DNA from 3 places in the Actinoplanes derwentensis genome. Region 2 is predicted to be linked to each of the others. Evidence: riboswitches for the same ligand, from Rfam matches in the RefSeq annotation. Region 2 holds a riboswitch; each other region holds the start of a gene.
The links. A riboswitch is a leader RNA that binds a small molecule or an ion and turns the genes downstream of it on or off. The one in region 2 is predicted to bind ZMP and ZTP.
Positions count from the first base shown of each region.

Region 1 (3,266 bases), 4.6 Mb from region 2:
CTACATCTCCCACACCGCCGTGGACTGCACCGACGCCTACACCCTGTCGCGCTGGTGGCAGACCGTCCTGGACTGGACCGACGACCCGGCCGACCCCAACGAACCCGGCCACGAGGAATGCCTGATCCTCTCCCGAGACGGCCGGCACCGCGTCCTGTTCATCCAGGTACCCGACGGCAAACAGGGCAAGAACCGCATCCACTTCGACCTGCGCCCCACCGAAGGCGGCCGCGACGCCGAACTGGCCCGGCTGCTGGCCCTGGGCGCGACCGAGGTGCACGACCTGCGCAACCCCGACGGCACCGGCTGGGTGACCCTGGCCGACCCGGAGGGCAACGAGTTCTGCATCCTCCGCAGCGAGACCGAGATCGCCGGCTGACCAGCGGTGGCCGGATGAACCCGGCGACAGGTCAGGGCGTGACCTGTTCGGTCGCGGGGATGCCGGTCCGGCCGTCCACCAGGGCGATCGCGGTGCCGGCCAGCGGATCGCGGGCGTGTACCGCGTGGAACATCGGCGACGACGGGCCGCCCAGATCGACGATCGTGGCGCCGGCGCCCTGAACCACCCGCATCAGGTGCGGTGGGGCGGTCAGGTCGAGACGGGAGACCACGCCGGGACCCGCCCACACCGGGACACCCCGAAGGACGCCGGAGAGTTGCAGGTGGAAGTGGCCGCAGAGCACGGCCTGGACGTCCCGGCCGGCGATCACCTCGGCAAGCCGGTCGGCGTCACGCAGGTTGATGGTCTGCATCCACTCCGACCACTGCGGGGCGATCGGCGGATGATGCAGGACGACCACCGATCCGGCGGGCGCGGGTTCGGCCAGCAATGCCCGCAGCCACTCCAACTGGTCGTCGCTCACCCGTCCGTGCACCTCACCGGGAACCAGGCTGTCCAGGGTGATCACCCGCAGTCCGGCGACCTCGCTGACAGCGGCGCAGTCCGGGCCCGTACGGCCGATGTCGTCGCCGTTGAAGTCGCGGTGCCCACTGCCGAAGACGGCTCGGAACGCGTCACGGGAGTCGTGATTGCCGGTGCAGTAGAGGTGCGGGATGCCGCGTTCCCGGGCGAAGTCCCCGACCTTGCGCAGCAGGATCCCACAGCCTTCCGCGGAACCGTCGTCGGCCAGATCCCCGGACACCACCACGGCGTCGATCGCCGGCACGTGGCGCACGTCGAACAGGATGCGGTCGAGAGCCGCGGCGGCGTCGACCGCGGGATGCAGCAGATGCGTGTCGGACAGATGCAGAAGGCGATGGGCCACGGGTCATGCTCCTCATCGTGGTGATGAGGAGCACCCAGGCGGTCGATGCTCCGGCTGCACTCCCCGGTGGTCAGTCCACCCGCGCCAGTCGTGTGGCCCGAAAATAACATGAGATCCATGCGGGCGGGCGTCGATGGCTGACACGGTCAGTGGCCGTCTCCGGGCGGGCGGGCGGTGGGCAGGTCGGCGTCGGTGATGTGCCGGACCACGCGGCACGGTGTTCCGACGGCGACGGTCATGGCCGGGATGTCGCGGCTGACGACGCTGCCCGCCCCGATCACCGCTCCGTACCCGATCCGCACTCCCGGCAGCACCACCACGTTGCTGCCGATCCACACCTTGTCCTCGATCGTGATCGGCTTCGAGAACCGCCGGAAGTCCTCCCGCAGCTCCGGATGGATCGGATGTCCGGTAGTGGTCAGCGTGACGCCCGGCGCGATCATCACGCCGTCCCCGATCCGGATCTCGACGTCGTCGACGAAGGTGAGGTTGACGTTGCCGAAGAAGTCGTCACCGATGTGCACGTTGCTGCCGAACCCGGCGTGAAACGGCGCCAGCAGCACGGTCCGCTTCCCGACCGACCCCAGAATCCGTTCCAGCAGCTCCCGCTTCCGGTCGGTGTCACCGGGCCGGGTGCCGTTGTAGTCGAAGATCAGGTCAGCCCGCCGCCCCGGCCCCAGAAAGGCCGCCTCCGTCTCGGTGTAGAACACCCCTTGCCGGATCCGCGCCAGCACCTCGTCCTCACGTTCGGTCACGTTCGTCACCTCTCCGGGCGGTCAGAGGACACCGGTCGTGTACCAGTAATCCGGCCGGTCAGAGTATCGGCGAAGTCCATGGTGGCCCGGATCTGCCCGTCGTCGAGGTGGCGTGCCGCCCACGCGAGTTCGACGAGGTCGACGGGCCACGGGTGCGACACGTTCCACGGAATCTCCGCGATCTCCAGGCCGAGCCGGGTCACCGGCACCTCCGTGGCCCCGGACAGGTCGGCTGCCGACATGCCCCGGAGATCCAGCAGCCGGGTGAGGCGGGCTCCGAAGGGTTCGAGATCGGTCACCGCGCCACGATAAGCCGTACCGGCGCTGTGGTGGTCTTTGAATTAGGGTCGGTGAAGTGAGCAGTGAACTGATCTCGATCTGTTTCGACGCGGAGGATCCGGGTGGGCAGGAGGTGTTCTGGGCGGCGATGCTGGCCGGGGCGGAGAGCCGTTTCGGGGTGACCTTTCGGGCCGCCCGGGTGCCGAAGATCGGGCTCAACCTGATGCACCTGGAGTTGACCAGCACGTCTTCGGCGGATCAGCTCGAGACGGTCGCCAAGGTGCTGCGGCTCGGTGGGCGGCACATCGACATCGGTCAGGACCCGGCCGATGGTCACGTGGTGCTCGCGGATCCGGGTGGCAACGAGTTCGACGTCATCGGGCCGGGCAACGAGTTCCTCGCCGGGTGCGGGTTTCTCGGTGCCGTCTCGTGTGACGGCACCCGGGCGGTCGGCCTGTTCTGGAGCCGGGTGCTCGGCTGGCCGCTGGTCTGGGACCAGGGCGAGGAGACCGCGATCCAGCATCCGGACGGCGGCCCGAAGATCACCTGGGGCGGGCCGCCGCTGAATCCGAAGAACGGCCGGGTCCACTTCGAGGTGGCGGTCGCGGCCGGTGTGGACCGTGCGGCCGAGGTGGAGCGGCTGCTGTCGCTGGGTGCCACGCAGGTGGAGCCGGAGGTCTTCCTCGACCCGGACGGCGACCGGTTCCGCCTGCTCGATTCGGGGCGCTGAAAGACATCTCGGAAAGGGGCCGTTTCACGATGCGGTGTTTTCCGCTGATACCCCGTATAGAGACGGTTCCGATATCCTTTGAGGTTCAAGGGATCATTCATGCTTCGGAAATGAGAAGCTGTGTCGGACTTGCGCAATTCCCGGAGCCGTCTCATCGATGTTCTTCTCCAGGTGCCGGGCCTTGAGGGACGCGCGGCCCGCGATGCCAGGATCGCCGAGTTGAGCGAGTCGCTGAAC
Region 1 covers NZ_LT629758.1:2,404,098-2,407,363, reverse strand. The annotation lists gene BLU81_RS11245 (VOC family protein) at 1-379, shown strand, start outside; gene BLU81_RS11240 (metallophosphoesterase) at 411-1,265, opposite strand; ZMP/ZTP riboswitch at 1,291-1,367, opposite strand; gene BLU81_RS11235 (sugar O-acetyltransferase) at 1,412-2,020, opposite strand; gene BLU81_RS11230 (hypothetical protein) at 2,026-2,319, opposite strand; gene BLU81_RS11225 (VOC family protein) at 2,376-3,029, shown strand; gene fxsT (FxSxx-COOH system tetratricopeptide repeat protein) at 3,150-3,266, shown strand, end outside.
Region 1: another riboswitch for ZMP and ZTP. It lies ahead of BLU81_RS11240 (metallophosphoesterase); the one in region 2 lies ahead of BLU81_RS30930 (glycine hydroxymethyltransferase).

Region 2 (3,266 bases):
CGTAACGACTTCCCCACTGTCTCAACCACAGGCCCGGCGAAATTGCAGTACGAGTAAAGATGCTCGTTACGCGCGGCAGGACGGAAAGACCCCGGGACCTTTACTATAGCTTGACATTGGTATCTGAATTTAATTGTGTAGGATAGGTGGGAGCCGGTGAAGCTCGGACGCCAGTTCGGGTGGAGGCAATGTTGAAATACCACTCTGTTGGGTTTGGGTATCTAACTTGCGGCCCTGATCGGGTCGAGGGACAGTGTCTGGTGGGTAGTTTAACTGGGGCGGTTGCCTCCTAAAGGGTAACGGAGGCGCCCAAAGGTTCCCTCAGCCTGGTTGGCAATCAGGTGTTGAGTGTAAGTGCACAAGGGAGCTTGACTGTGAGACTGACGGGTCGAGCAGGGACGAAAGTCGGGACTAGTGATCCGGCACTTGCGAGTGGAAGCGGTGTCGCTCAACGGATAAAAGGTACCCCGGGGATAACAGGCTGATCTTCCCCAAGAGTCCATATCGACGGGATGGTTTGGCACCTCGATGTCGGCTCGTCGCATCCTGGGGCTGTAGCAGGTCCCAAGGGTTGGGCTGTTCGCCCATTAAAGCGGTACGCGAGCTGGGTTTAGAACGTCGTGAGACAGTTCGGTCCCTATCCGCCGTGCGCGTTGGATACTTGAGAAGGGCTGTCCCTAGTACGAGAGGACCGGGACGGACGAACCTCTGGTGTGCCAGTTGTTCCGCCAGGAGCATGGCTGGTTGGCTACGTTCGGAAGGGATAACCGCTGAAAGCATCTAAGCGGGAAGCCTGCTTCGAGATGAGGTATCCCACCACCTTGAGTGGGTAAGGCTCCCAGCTAGACTACTGGGTTGATAGGCCGGAGATGTAAGCACGGTAACGTGTTGAGTTGACCGGTACTAATAGGCCGAGGGCTTAACCACCCTAAATTTTGTGCTTAGCGTCCACTGTGTGATTCACAGCAAACGAACAACCACCCCGATCCGGAGAAGTCCGGTCCTCGGGTTGCTGGTTGATGTTTCGCTGATGGCTGTTTCGGTGGTCATAGCGGAGGGGAAACGCCCGGTTACATTCCGAACCCGGTAGCTAAGCCCTCCAGCGCCGATGGTACTGCACTCGTGAGGGTGTGGGAGAGTAGGACGCCGCCGGACTCAAACGTATGGAAAGGCCCACCCGGGTGACCGGGTGGGCCTTTTCTGCGTTTGGAAGAGGATTGAATGACGGTGGAGTCGGCCGCGTCACGGGCAATGGGTGTGATGGGTTCCGGTACCGCCGGTATGCTGGGTCCGGGCCGTGACTGGCGCGTTCGGATGGGCTGACCATCGGGGAGCGGCTCCGTCGAGACGACGACATGCCGTGCGCCTGGGCCTCTTCGCTACGTGATAGGGAGGTCCCATGTCTGCAGAGTTGAACGCCGAGTCCGTCGCTTTCCGTTCCGCGCTCGAGGTGGTCCGCACGGTCGACCCGCGGATCGCTGATGCGATCGCGAAAGAGCTGACCGATCAGCGTGAGTCGCTGAAGCTGATCGCCAGTGAGAACTACGCTTCTCCGGCCGTCCTGCTCGCCATGGGTAACTGGCTCTCCGACAAATATGCGGAGGGCACCATCGGCCGCCGGTTCTACGCCGGCTGCCAGAACGTCGACACCGTCGAGTCGATCGCCGTCGAGCACGCGAAAGAGCTGTTCGGGGCTCCGTACGCGTACGTCCAGCCGCACTCCGGCATCGACGCGAACCTGGTCGCCTACTGGGCCATCCTCGCCGACCGGGTCGAGGTGCCGTTCCTCAAGAAGTTCGAGAAGCGGCAGATCAACGACCTGACCGACGCCGAGTGGGCCGAGCTGCGGCAGGCGTTTGGCAACCAGCGGCTGCTCGGCATGTCTCTGGACGCCGGTGGCCACCTGACCCACGGTTTCCGGCCGAACATCTCCGGCAAGATGTTCGACCAGCGCTCCTACGGTGTCGACCAGGCCACCGGCCAGATCGACTACCAGGCGCTGCGGGAGAGCGCCAAGGAGTTCAAGCCCGCGGTGATCGTGGGCGGTTACTCGGCGTACCCGCGGAAGGTGAACTTCGCGAAGATGCGCGAGATCGCCGACGAGGTGGGCGCGACGTTCATGGTCGACATGGCGCACTTCGCCGGTCTGGTCGCCGGTGGCGTGTTCACCGGGGACTACAACCCGATCCCGCACGCGCACATCGTCACCACCACTACCCACAAGAGCCTGCGTGGCCCGCGTGGCGGTGCGGTGTTCTGCCAGCCGGAGCTGTCCTCCCAGGTGGACCGCGGCTGCCCGATGGTGCTCGGTGGCCCGCTGCCGCACGTGATGGCCGCGAAGGCGATCGCGTTCGCCGAGGCCCGTCGGCCGGAGTTCGCGACGTATGCCCAGCAGATCGTCACCAACAGCCAGGCTCTGGCCGAGGGCCTGCTGAAGCGGGGTGTGCAGGTGGTCTCCGGCGGCACCGACAACCATCTGGTGCTGCTCGACGTGCACCCGTTCGGCATCACCGGCCGCCAGGCCGAGCAGGCCCTGCTGGACAGCGGCATCGTGACGAACCGCAACGCGATCCCGAACGACCCGAACGGCGCCTGGTACACCTCCGGTATCCGCGTCGGCACCCCGGCCCTGACCAGCCGCGGCCTGGGCGTCGCCGAGATGGACCAGATCGCCGACCTGATCCACACGGTCCTTGCCGCCACCACCCCGGCCGAGGGCTCGAAGGCCAAGTTCACCCTGGACCCGGCCCTCTCCGACCGGATCAGCAAGCAGGCCACCGAACTTCTCGCCCCGTTCCCGCTCTACCCGTCGGTCGACCTCGGCTGACAGTTCTTCCCAAAGCGCCGCCTTCATCGGATCCGTTCCGGTGAAGGCGGCGTTTGCCATTTCTCGCCAGGTTGATCGGCCGCAAGACAAGCCCGCGCCGTAGCTGAATGTAACTGCCGAGAAACCTGCTGTTGACACTCAGGGAGGGTGGGCGTCTACTGCCAGAGGCAGCGTCATCTCTCGATGTGTTCGGAGGGGGCATGCGCGGGTTCGGGAAAGCAGTGGTCTGCGTGATGCTCGTTCTCAGCGGGGCCGCGTGCAATCGGGGCACCGGGGAGCCGGTTGTCGGGCTGATCACCAAGACGGATACCAACCCGTTCTTCGTGACCATGAAGAACGGGGCACAGCGTGCGGCCGGTCAGCAGGCCGTCGAGTTGCAGACGTTCGCTGGGCGGGTGGACGGGGACACCGAGGCGCAGATGCTGGCGATCGAGAATTT
Region 2 covers NZ_LT629758.1:7,032,469-7,035,734, reverse strand. The annotation lists rRNA gene BLU81_RS30940 (23S ribosomal RNA) at 1-927, shown strand, start outside; rRNA gene rrf (5S ribosomal RNA) at 1,039-1,155, shown strand; ZMP/ZTP riboswitch at 1,288-1,379, shown strand; gene BLU81_RS30930 (glycine hydroxymethyltransferase) at 1,400-2,827, shown strand; gene BLU81_RS30925 (substrate-binding domain-containing protein) at 3,028-3,266, shown strand, end outside.

Region 3 (3,266 bases), 2.0 Mb from region 2:
GTGCATCGCCACATCGAGCAGGACCTGGTCGAAGGCCCGGTTCAGGAATGTCGCGTAGACCGCCACCACCGGGTGCAGCCCGCCCATCGCGAGACCGGCCGCGCTGGTCGCCGCGTGCTGCTCGGCGATGCCCACGTCGTACGTCCGCTCGGGGTATTTCTTGGCCAGCGCGGCGATCCCGGTCGGCTCGGCCATCGCGGCGGTGATGCCGACCACGTCCGGCCGCTCGTCGGCGATCGCGACCAGTTCCTCCGCGAAGACCTTGGTCCACTTCAGCGCCGACGACGTCACCAGCTTGCCGGTCTCGGCGTCGAACGCGCTCGGGCTGTGCCAGCAGTCCGCCTCGTCCGATTCGGCGGGGCGGTAGCCGTAGCCCTTGCGGGTCACCGCGTGCACGATGACCGGCGCGTTGAAGCCCTTGGCCCGGCGCAGCGCCGACTCCATCGCCTGCTCGTCGTGGCCGTCGACCGGCCCGATGTACTTCAGGCCCAGGTCCTCGAACATCGGCTGCGGGCTGACCGCGTCCTTGATGCCCTTCTTGACCGCGTGCAGCACCTCGAAGACCGGCTTGCCCACCAGCGGGGTCTGGCCCAGCGCGTCCTTGACCAGGTCGAGCACCTTCTCGTAACCCGGGTTCAGGCGCAGCGTGGAGAGGTGGTCGGCGAGACCGCCGATGGTCGGCGCATACGACCGGCCGTTGTCGTTGACCACGATCACCAGGCGGTTCTTCGTGGCGGCGATGTTGTTGAGCGCCTCCCAGCACATGCCGCCGGTCAGCGCGCCGTCACCGACGACCGCGACCACGTGCCGGTCCTCGCCGCGCAGCGCGAACGCCTTGGCCAGCCCGTCGGCGTAGGACAGGGCGGTGGAGGCGTGCGAGTTCTCGATCAGGTCGTGCTCGCTCTCCGCCTGGTTGGGGTAGCCGGTCAGGCCACCCCGCTGACGGAGCAGGTCGAAACCGTCCTGCCGGCCGGTGAGCATCTTGTGCACGTACGCCTGGTGGCCGGTGTCGAAGAGGATCTTGTCGCGAGGGGAGTCGAAGACCCGGTGCATCGCCAGGGTCGTCTCGACGACGCCGAGGTTCGGGCCGAGGTGACCCCCGGTCCGCGCCACCTTGGCCACGAGGAAGTCACGGATCTCGGCCGCGAGCAGGGGCAGCTGCTCCGCGGACAGTCGCTTCAGATCACCGGGGCTGGTGATGCTGGACAGCAGACCGGCCGGGGTCGAGGGGGAGTCGCTCATGAGGCATGAGTCTATCCGCGAGGCGCACGGACGCGACTTGAGCGAACGGACCGTCACCAATCCTCCACACAATTGGTACATCCACCTATCCGTTCGTTCATCACCCCGGCTGGCCGCCCGATCGAGTCGTCCGGCATCCTGGAAGACACGCAGCGACTGGCGGCACGGGGATGGTCGAACCATCGGGGAGCTGCTCGTCACGAGGGAGTCGACCGCCTGGGCTCCCCGCTGAGGGAGACACATGTCAACCGCACGCCTTCTGCCCGGCGCCCCCGTCGCCGAGTCGGTCCTGAACGACGTCCGTGACCGGGTCACCGCCCTGAAAGCCCGCGGCGTGAACCCGAGCCTCGCCACCATCCTGGTCGGCGACGACGACGCCAGCGCCGGCTACATCCGGATCAAGCAGAAACAGGCCGCCGAGCTGGGCTTCGAGTCCCCGCACGAGCACCTGAGCGGCGACATCACCCAGGCCGACCTGCTCAAGGTGATCGCCGGCTACAACGACGACAAAAACGTGCACGGTGTCCTGATCCAGTACCCGATCCCGGCCCACCTGGACTACGACGCCGCCTTGCAGACCCTCGACCCCGACAAGGACGTCGACGGCATGCACCCGCTCAACATGGGCCGCCTCGCCGTCGGTCTGCCCGGCCCGCTGCCCTGCACCCCGGCCGGCATCGAGGCGCTGCTGGCCTTCCACGACATCGAGGTCTCCGGCCGCGAGGTGGTCATCCTGGGCCGCGGCGCGACCCTGGGCCGCCCGCTGGCGATGCTGCTGGCCCAGAAACGCCCCACCGCCAACGCCGCGGTCACCGTCGTGCACACCGGCGTCAAGGACTGGCCCCGCTACGCCCAGCGCGCCGACATCCTGATCGCCGCGGTCGGCGTCCCCGGCATCGTCAAGCCCGAGCACGTCCGGCCCGGCTCGGTGGTGATCGGCGCCGGCGTCCGCTACGAGGGCCGCCGCCTGCTCCCCGACGTGGACGAGTCGTGCGCCGAGGTGGCCGGCGCCATCACGCCCCGGGTCGGCGGTGTGGGCCCGACGACGGTGGCGATGCTCTTCCGCAACGCGGTGGCCGCCGCCGAAAGATCAAACCCCTGATCTCGTACGCCTACCCAGAGCCCCGTGCCTACCCCGCAAGGTAGGCACGGCGCCAGGCCGCCCCGCGGCTGCCGGGCCGAATGCGGTGCCCACCGTCACCCCACCCCCAGCGTGGAAAGTCCGGGCCCGATTCGCACCCCAACTCACCACACACCAAACCCGCGCGCACAGCGTGGTGAGTTAGGGCTCGAACCGAACCCCAACTCACCACGCACCGAACCGGCACGCACAGCGTGGTGAGTTAGGGCTCGAACCGAACCCCAACTCACCACGCACCGAACCGGCACGCACTGCGTGGTGAGTTGGGGTTCGATGCGCACCCCAACTCACCACACGGGGTCAGGCGGGGACGAGGTGGGCGACGCACTCGACGTGCTGGGTCATCGGGAAGCAGTCGAAGGCACGGAGGCTCTCGATCCGCCAGCCCTCGGCCCGGAACGTCTTCAAGTCCCGGGCCAGGGCCGCCGGGTCGCACGCGACATAGGCGATCGCCCGTGGCTTCGCGGCGGCGATCGACCGGACCACCCGGGCGCCGGCTCCGGCCCGCGGCGGGTCGAGGACCACCAGGTCGACCGGGGCGGTCAACCGGCGGCGGGCCAGCGCGAGGTCCACCCGGGCCTCGACGATCTCGGTTCCGGCCAGGTTCGCCAGGTTGTTCCGGGCCGCGGTCACCCCGGTCGGCGAGGACTCGACGACGACCGTGCGAGCGCCGGTCCGTTCGGCGAGGGCCGCGGCGAAGAGGCCGGCACCGCCGTACAGATCCCAGCAGACCTCGCCCGGCTCCGGCCGCAACATCTCCAGAACCGCCCCGACCAGCGTGTCGGCGGCGGCCGGATGCACCTGCCAGAAACCCTGCGGCGGCACCCGCCAGACCCGGCCGGCGGCCTGCTCGATGACCTCGGTCGGCCCGGTCAGCCGGATC
Region 3 covers NZ_LT629758.1:9,064,655-9,067,920, reverse strand. The annotation lists gene dxs (1-deoxy-D-xylulose-5-phosphate synthase) at 1-1,242, opposite strand, end outside; ZMP/ZTP riboswitch at 1,385-1,471, shown strand; gene BLU81_RS40580 (bifunctional 5,10-methylenetetrahydrofolate dehydrogenase/5,10-methenyltetrahydrofolate cyclohydrolase) at 1,484-2,344, shown strand; gene BLU81_RS40575 (class I SAM-dependent RNA methyltransferase) at 2,684-3,266, opposite strand, start outside.
Region 3: another riboswitch for ZMP and ZTP. It lies ahead of BLU81_RS40580 (bifunctional 5,10-methylenetetrahydrofolate dehydrogenase/5,10-methenyltetrahydrofolate cyclohydrolase); the one in region 2 lies ahead of BLU81_RS30930 (glycine hydroxymethyltransferase).